Regions from separate parts of the Nocardioides fonticola genome, predicted to be linked through region 1. Evidence: predicted binding sites of a transcription regulator. Region 1 holds the regulator's gene; the other holds the start of a gene.
What was found. Region 1 encodes LexA, which represses DNA repair genes until DNA is damaged. Its sites were predicted from a motif close to TCGAACANNTGTTCGA; they were not measured.
Positions count from the first base shown of each region.

Region 2: the regulator LexA is predicted to act here: its motif matches at 1,549-1,564, upstream of recA (recombinase RecA).

Region 1 is NZ_BAAAZH010000003.1:83,751-87,429, forward strand. It holds gene ABD671_RS02420 (MXAN_6640 family putative metalloprotease) at 1-988, opposite strand, end outside; gene lexA (transcriptional repressor LexA) at 1,060-1,809, opposite strand; gene ABD671_RS02430 (LysM peptidoglycan-binding domain-containing protein) at 2,090-2,482, shown strand; gene ABD671_RS02435 (ABC-F family ATP-binding cassette domain-containing protein) at 2,704-3,679, shown strand, end outside.
Region 2 is NZ_BAAAZH010000016.1:35,867-39,545, forward strand. It holds gene ABD671_RS11825 (response regulator transcription factor) at 1-260, shown strand, start outside; gene ABD671_RS11830 (sensor histidine kinase) at 257-1,483, shown strand; gene recA (recombinase RecA) at 1,732-2,787, shown strand; gene ABD671_RS11840 (regulatory protein RecX) at 2,805-3,497, shown strand; gene ABD671_RS11845 (phosphoribosyltransferase) at 3,564-3,679, shown strand, end outside.

The DNA of each region.
Region 1 (3,679 bases):
CGAGCACCGGCAGCGGGCCGGAGCGCCTCGGGAAGCGCTCGGTGAGGTAGCGGATGAAGAGCCAGTCGCCGTAGGGGCGGGCGCCCTCGAAGAGGTCCATGCTCGAGCGCGGGTCGCCGAGCGGACCGGCGGGCAGGTACTGCCGGTTGTCGTCGACGCCGTCGAAGACCTCGTCCTCGGCCCAGGTGGCGGTCGCCTCCAGGAGCCAGGGGTCCTCGGCGACGTCGTAGGCGTACTGGACGGCGTGGAAGTACTCGTGCGCGACCGTCACCCGCAGGTTCTCCAGGGGCGTGTTGGTCGGGAACTGGCTCGTGGCGTAGTCGTTGTCGAGCGAGCAGTAGGCCCACACGTCGTAGGGGCCGTTCGCCGGCACCGACTCGTCGGTCGTGCAGTAGCCGTAGAGCCCCTGGGAGCCGAGGTCCTCCAGGTAGAGGTCGGGCAGGTCGTTGCCGCCGGCGCCCTGGTCGCTGAGGACGGCGCGGTAGCCGGCCGCCCGGTAGAGACGCTGGACCTTCGCCACGGTGCTCGCCACGGTCTCGACGTAGTCGGGCACCCCGTCGCCGTCGGCGTCGGTGGTGTCGATCGAGGAGCCGCCCAGGAAGCTGGTGGACCAGTGCACGCACAGGCTCGCGGAGCAGTAGACCTGGTTGGTCGAGGGACGGGCCAGGAGCGCTCGGGCCTGGCTCCGCTGGGCTGCCGGGAGGGCCGAGGCGGTCAGGGCGAGCTCGCGCAGCACCGTGCTGGCGTCGTCCCCGGAGTGCGGGGAGCGCGTGCGGCGGGCGGCGGTGTCGGCGGAGCCGCCGAGGAGGTCGCGGGCGGCATCGAGGGCGTGCTCGGCGCGGGTGCGCGCGCTGTCCGCGGCGGGCGAGCCGGACGCGGGTGAGGCATCGGCGGCGTCGGCCGCGGAGGAGGGGCCGGACAGCAGGCCGAGGGCCAGGAGGCCCGCAGCGGGGAGGGACAGGAGCCGGGATCGCGCCGAGTGAGCCACGTCACCACTGTCTCACGCACGAGCGCCGGGTGGGACGGATCCCACCCGGCGCTCGATGCACGCGTGCTGGATCAGACGCGGCGCAGGACCGCGGTGACCACGCCGATGATCTGCGCGTGCGTGCCGTCGATCGGGTCGTAGGCGGCGTTGTGGGGCATGAGCCAGACCTTGCCGTCGCGGCGCTGGAGGGTCTTCACCGTGGCCTCCCCGTCGAGGAGGGCGGCCACGATCTGGCCGTTGTCGGCGGTCTGCTCCTTGCGGACGACGACGTAGTCGCCGTTGCAGATCGCGGCCTCGATCATCGAGTCGCCGACGACCTGGAGGAGGAAGAGCTGCCCCTCGCCCACCAGCTGCTTGGGCAGCGGGAAGACGTCCTGCACCTGCTCCTCGGCGAGGATCGGACCGCCGGCGGCGATGCGGCCCACGACGGGCACCAGCGCGGCCGCCGGGACGACGTCGCCGATGCCGGTGGTGTCGGGACCGGTGTCGTCGCCGGAGGAGATCGAGCGCCGAGCCGCGAGGACCTCGGGCAGGAAGACCTCGAGGGCACGGGGGCGGTTGGCGTCGCGCTTGAGGAAGCCCTTCTCCTCCAGCACCCGCAGCTGGTGGGCGACGCTCGAGGTGCTGGTCAGGCCGACGGCCTGGCCGATCTCGCGCATGCTCGGCGGGAAGCCGCGCTTCTCGATGGCCTCCTTGATGGTGGCGAGCACCTTCAGCTGGCGCTGGGTCAGGCCCGTGGCGTCGGGCGGCCCGTCGGGGAGCTCGGTGACGGTCTCGCCGGAGGTCGCACGGGGGTTGTCGCTGGACTTCTTGCTCGGCATGGGCCGACGGTAACGGTCACGACGGCGGCATTCAAACATCTGTTCGATACCGGCGTGTCGTCGACAGGCTGCCCGACATCTCGAACATCCGTGCGAAGTCGACGGCGTTTCGCTCTTGTGTTCGATCGAACACCTGATCTAACCTCGAACGCAGATCGAACGTCTGTGCGAGAACCTCCGAGCCGATCCGGTTCTGTCGGTCCTCGCCGATAGACATCGATCCGCACCAGCTGATCGACCGATCGAACCCCGTGCACCGACCTTCCCCGAGGAGCACCCGATGGCCACCACCCTCATCCTTCCCGCCGCCAGCGGCGCGTCCGCCGCCCCCCGCGCCGCCGCTGCGGTGGCGTCTCGCCGGCCCGCTCGTCCGGCCTCCGGCGGGGTCCGCCTCACCCGGCGCGGCCGGCTCGTGGTGCTGCTGCTCTCGCTGGCGATCGTCCTGGGCGTCGGCGTCGCCCTCTCGGGTGGCTCGGTGGCCACTCAGGAGCCCGGTACGGCCGAGCCGACCCAGACCCTGATCGTCCGCTCGGGCCAGACGCTGTGGGACATCGCCGCCGCCCGTACCGACGAGGGCGACGTCCGGGGCATGGTCGAGCGGATCGAGCGGCTCAACGCCCTCGACAGCGCCGAGGTCACCGCTGGTCAGCGCCTGGTGGTTCCCGCGAACTGACATCGCGCCTCGCGCGTGCCGGCACGCGCAGGAACGCGCACGAACATCGTCGGTCGCCTCGACCCCGGCCGACGAGTAGGGGAAGACGAGGGGCGGGCCCGTAGGCCCGCCCCTCGCGCCGTCCCGGCCGGGGCCCGCGCGGGCCGGGGCGCCGTCCGTCGGCCATGCCGGTCGCGAAATCGAGGTGCCCGAACCCGATCGCGCCCTCACAATGGCTGCCCGTGGGACATGTCGAGGTGACCGGGATCCGTTACGAGCTCCCCGACGGCCGGGTGCTGCTCGAGGATGTGGGTTTCCGCGTCGGCGACGGCGCCAAGGTGGCCCTGGTCGGCGCGAACGGCGCAGGCAAGACCACGCTCTTCCGCATCATCACCGGCGAGATCGCCCCGCACGCCGGCGTCGTCACGCGCTCGGGCAGTCTCGGCGTGATGGGTCAGTTCGTCGGGGTGACCGCCGCGGGGGAGGAGCAGCCGACCGTCGCCGACCTGCTGCTCTCGGTCGCGCCGCCGGCGGTGCGCGATGCGGCCCGCGAGGTCGACCGCTGGGAGCGGGCGCTCATGGAGACCGACGACGAACCCACCCAACTGGCCTACGCCACCGCGCTCGGCGAGTACGGCGACGCCGGGGGGTACGACCTCGAGGTGCTGTGGGACGTCTGCACGATCGCCGCGCTCGGCGTGCCCTACGACCGGGCGAAGTACCGCGCGGTGACGAGCCTGTCGGGCGGGGAGCAGAAGCGGCTGGTGCTGGAGTACCTCCTGCGCGGACCCGACGACGTCCTGCTGCTCGACGAGCCGGACAACTACCTCGACGTGCCGGGCAAGATCTGGCTCGAACAGCGCATCGCCGCCTCGCCCAAGACGATCGTGATGATCAGCCACGACCGCGAGCTGCTGAACAACACCGCGACCCGCATCGTCACCGTCGAGCTCGGGCACGCCGGCAACCTCGTATGGACCCATCCCGGCGGATTCGCCTCGTACCACGAGGCCCGCCGTGATCGGTTCGCCCGCCTCGAGGAGCTGCGCAAGCGCTGGGACGAGGAGCACGCCAAGCTCAAGGCGCTCGTCCTGCGCTTGAAGATCAAGGCCGAGTACAACGACGGGATGTCGAGCCAGTACCGCGCCGCGCAGACCCGACTGCGGAAGTTCGAGGAGGCCGGGCCGCCCACCGAGCAGCCGCGGGAGCAGCAGGTGA
Region 2 (3,679 bases), on a different contig from region 1:
CCGACCGGCCGCTGGCGCTCACAGTGCGGGAGTTCGATCTGCTCGCCTTCCTGCTCGCCCATCCCGACCGGGCGTTCACCCGCGACGACCTCCTCCAGCAGGTGTGGGGATGGTCGGTGGGCGACCGGTCGACGGTGACGGTGCATGTGCGCCGGTTGCGGGAGAAGGTGGAGGACGACCCGACCCGGCCGCGACGGCTGGCGACGGTCTGGGGTGTCGGCTACCGCTGGGCGACCGGCGGGGGAGAGGAGGACGCGTGACACGCGACCAGGTGGAGATCGTGCTCGTGGCGGCCGGCGGTGCCGTGGCGGTGGGAGCGCTGGGGCTGGTGGCGGCCCGGCTGCTGCGTGCCCGGTCGCTGCGCTGGCAGCTCGTGCTGGTGGCGGTGGTCTCCGTGGTCTCCGTGCTCGTCGGCGTGCTCGGCATGGCGCGCCTCATGTTCCTGTCCAACCACGACCTCGGCGTCGTCACGCTCGTCGCCACGACCGCGGCGACCGTGGCCATCGGGGTCTCGCTGGTGCTCGCCAGCGCCGTGGTGCGGTGGTCGCTCGAGCTGCGCGACCAGGTGCGCCTCGTCGGCGGTCCTGACGGCGTGTACGGCCCTGACGACGCGGAGGGCGCGGACGACGCCGGTGCCGCGCGCGGATCGGGGGTGGCGGGGTCGGCCGGTCCCGTCGGCCCGGCCGAGTTCCAGGCGCTGGCCGTCGAGCTCGCCTCCGCCCGCGAGCGCCTCGCCGAGGCCCGGCGGCGTGAGCAGGCGCTGGAGGAGTCCCGTCGCCAGCTGGTCTCCTGGGTCTCCCACGATCTGCGCACCCCGCTCGCGGCGATGCGGGCCATGACCGAGGCGCTGGAGGACGGCCTCGCCGTCGATCCCGAGCGCTACCGCCGCCAGATCGGCAGCGAGATCGACCGCATGGTGCGCATGGTCGACGACCTCTTCGAGCTCAGCCGCATCCACGCGGGCTCCTGGCAGCTGCGACCCGAGCCGCTCTCGGTGCTCGACCTGGTGAGCGAGGCCGTCGCGGCCGCCGATCCCGTGGCCCGCACCCGCGGCGTCGTCCTGGTCGGCGACGTCGCCGACGGCGTCGAGGTGGTCGCCGATCCCGGCGGGCTGGCGCGGGTGCTGTCGAACCTGGTGATGAACGCGATCCGGCACACCGAGCGCGGCGGCCGGGTCGTCGTCAGCGCGACCGCTCGCGGCGAGCTGGTCGAGGTCGCGGTCAGCGACGGCTGCGGGGGGATCGCCCGTACCGATCTCGAGCGCGTCTTCGACGTCGGCTGGCAGGCGGGGGTCGCCCGCACCCCCGAGCGCACGGAGCCCGGCGGCCGCGGCGCCGGTCTGGGGCTCGCGATCGTGCGCGGCATCGTCGAGGCGCACGCCGGGCGGGTGAGCGTCGAGAACCGAGGCCCGGGCTGCCGCTTCCTCGTCGAGCTCCCGGGTCTGCCGGGGGTGCCGGGCCGTCCGGAGGCCGTCGCCGGCTGACCCGCCGGCTGGCCCGCCGTCGATTCGTCGGGCGCGTGCGGCGTGTCGTCGGCGTGTCGTTCGGATCGAACACGTGTTCGGGGTAGGTTGTCGTGCACAAGGCGACGTGCCGACGCCGTCTTCCCCAGCTCGGAGCACGCCTCCGGCTTCTGTCGGCGGTCTGCCCTAGCGTCCGTGAGGACGACAACGACAGACCACGACACACCACGACGGGCCCGGTGCCCGACGCACGACACGGAGGAGACACCATGGCTGGTGCAGACCGCGAGAAGGCCCTCGACGCCGCCCTCGCCAACATCGAGAAGCAGTTCGGCAAGGGCTCGATCATGCGGCTGGGCGAGGAGACCCGGGCCCCGCTGGAGATCATCCCCACGGGCGCGATCTCCCTCGACATCGCGCTGGGCATCGGCGGTCTGCCGCGCGGCCGCGTCGTGGAGATCTACGGCCCGGAGTCCTCGGGTAAGACCACCGTGGCGCTCCACGCGGTGGCCAACGCCCAGCGCAACGGCGGCCTGGTCGCCTTCATCGACGCCGAGCACGCCCTCGACCCCGAGTACGCCAAGGCCCTGGGCGTCGACACCGACGCGCTGCTGGTCTCCCAGCCCGACTCCGGTGAGCAGGCGCTCGAGATCGCCGACATGCTGGTCCGCTCCGGGGCGCTCTCCCTCATCGTCATCGACTCGGTCGCCGCGCTCGTGCCCCGCGCCGAGATCGAGGGCGAGATGGGCGACAGCCACGTCGGTCTCCAGGCCCGACTGATGAGCCAGGCGCTGCGCAAGATGACCGGTGCGCTCAACAACTCCGGCACCACCGCGATCTTCATCAACCAGCTGCGCGAGAAGATCGGCGTCATGTTCGGCTCGCCCGAGACCACCACCGGTGGTCGCGCGCTGAAGTTCTACGCCTCGGTGCGCCTCGACGTGCGTCGCATCGAGACCCTCAAGGACGGCACCGACATGGTCGGCAACCGCACCCGGGTCAAGGTCGTGAAGAACAAGGTCGCCCCGCCGTTCAAGCAGGCCGAGTTCGACATCATGTACGGCAAGGGCATCAGCCGCGAGGGCGGCCTGATCGACGTGGGCGTCGAGGCGGGCCTGATCCGCAAGGCCGGCGCCTGGTACACCTACGAGGGCGACCAGCTCGGTCAGGGCAAGGAGAACGCGCGCACCTTCCTGCGCGACAACCCCGACCTGGCCAACGAGATCGAGAAGAAGATCCTCGAGAAGCTCGGCGTCGGCCCGACCGTCGACGCCGACGACTTCTCCGAGCTCTCCGACGAGCCGATCGGCGTCGGCGACTTCTGAGCCGCCGCCCCTCCTCGATGACGGCCCGCCGCGATACCTGGCAGGACGAGCGCCCCGCGCCGTCCTGGCTCGGCGACGTCGCGGCGGGCGTCGAGGCCTGGACCGCCGCCAGCGGCCGGGGTGGGCCGGACGGCCCGGGTGGCACCGAGCGGTCCGGCGGCGTGGCACCGCCGCCGGACCCGGTCGCCGAGGGCCCCGAGGCCGACGCCGAGTCGGTGGCCCGCACCATCCTGCTCGACCAGCTCACCGGGCGAGCCCGCAGCCGTCGCGAACTGCACGACAAGCTGCGGGCCAAGAACGTGCCCGACGAGATCGCCGTCCGGCTCCTCGACCGTTTCGAGGAGGTCGGTCTCATCGACGACGCCGCCTTCGCCCGCACCTGGATCAGCATCCGCGGGGCCGACGGATCCAAGGCCCTGGCTCGTCGCGCTCTCGCCCAGGAGCTGCGACGCAAGGGCGTCGCCGACGAGGTCGTCAAGGAGGCCCTGGCCGAGGTCGACACCGACGCCGAGACCGAGGCCGCCCGTGCGCTGGTGCGACGCAAGCTGCGCAGCCTGGCGCGGGTCGACGACGCCACCGCCACCCGCCGCCTGGTCGGGATGCTCGGTCGCAAGGGGTACCCGCCCGGCGTATCGTTCGCCGTGGTCAAGGAGGAGTTGGCGGCCGCTGAACGCGATGCCCCCGACGCCGAGGTCCCCGACACCTGGTGATGATCGCCGGCCGACACCCGGTGCGCCGGGTCGACGCCGGTTGGTGCGGCCCGACAGAATGCCGACGTGGCCGACGAGCGCGAGATCCTCACCTATGACCTGTTCGGAACCGCGGTGCGCGACATCGCCCAGCAGGTGGTCGCATCCGGCTACGAACCCGACATGGTCCTCGCCATCGCGCG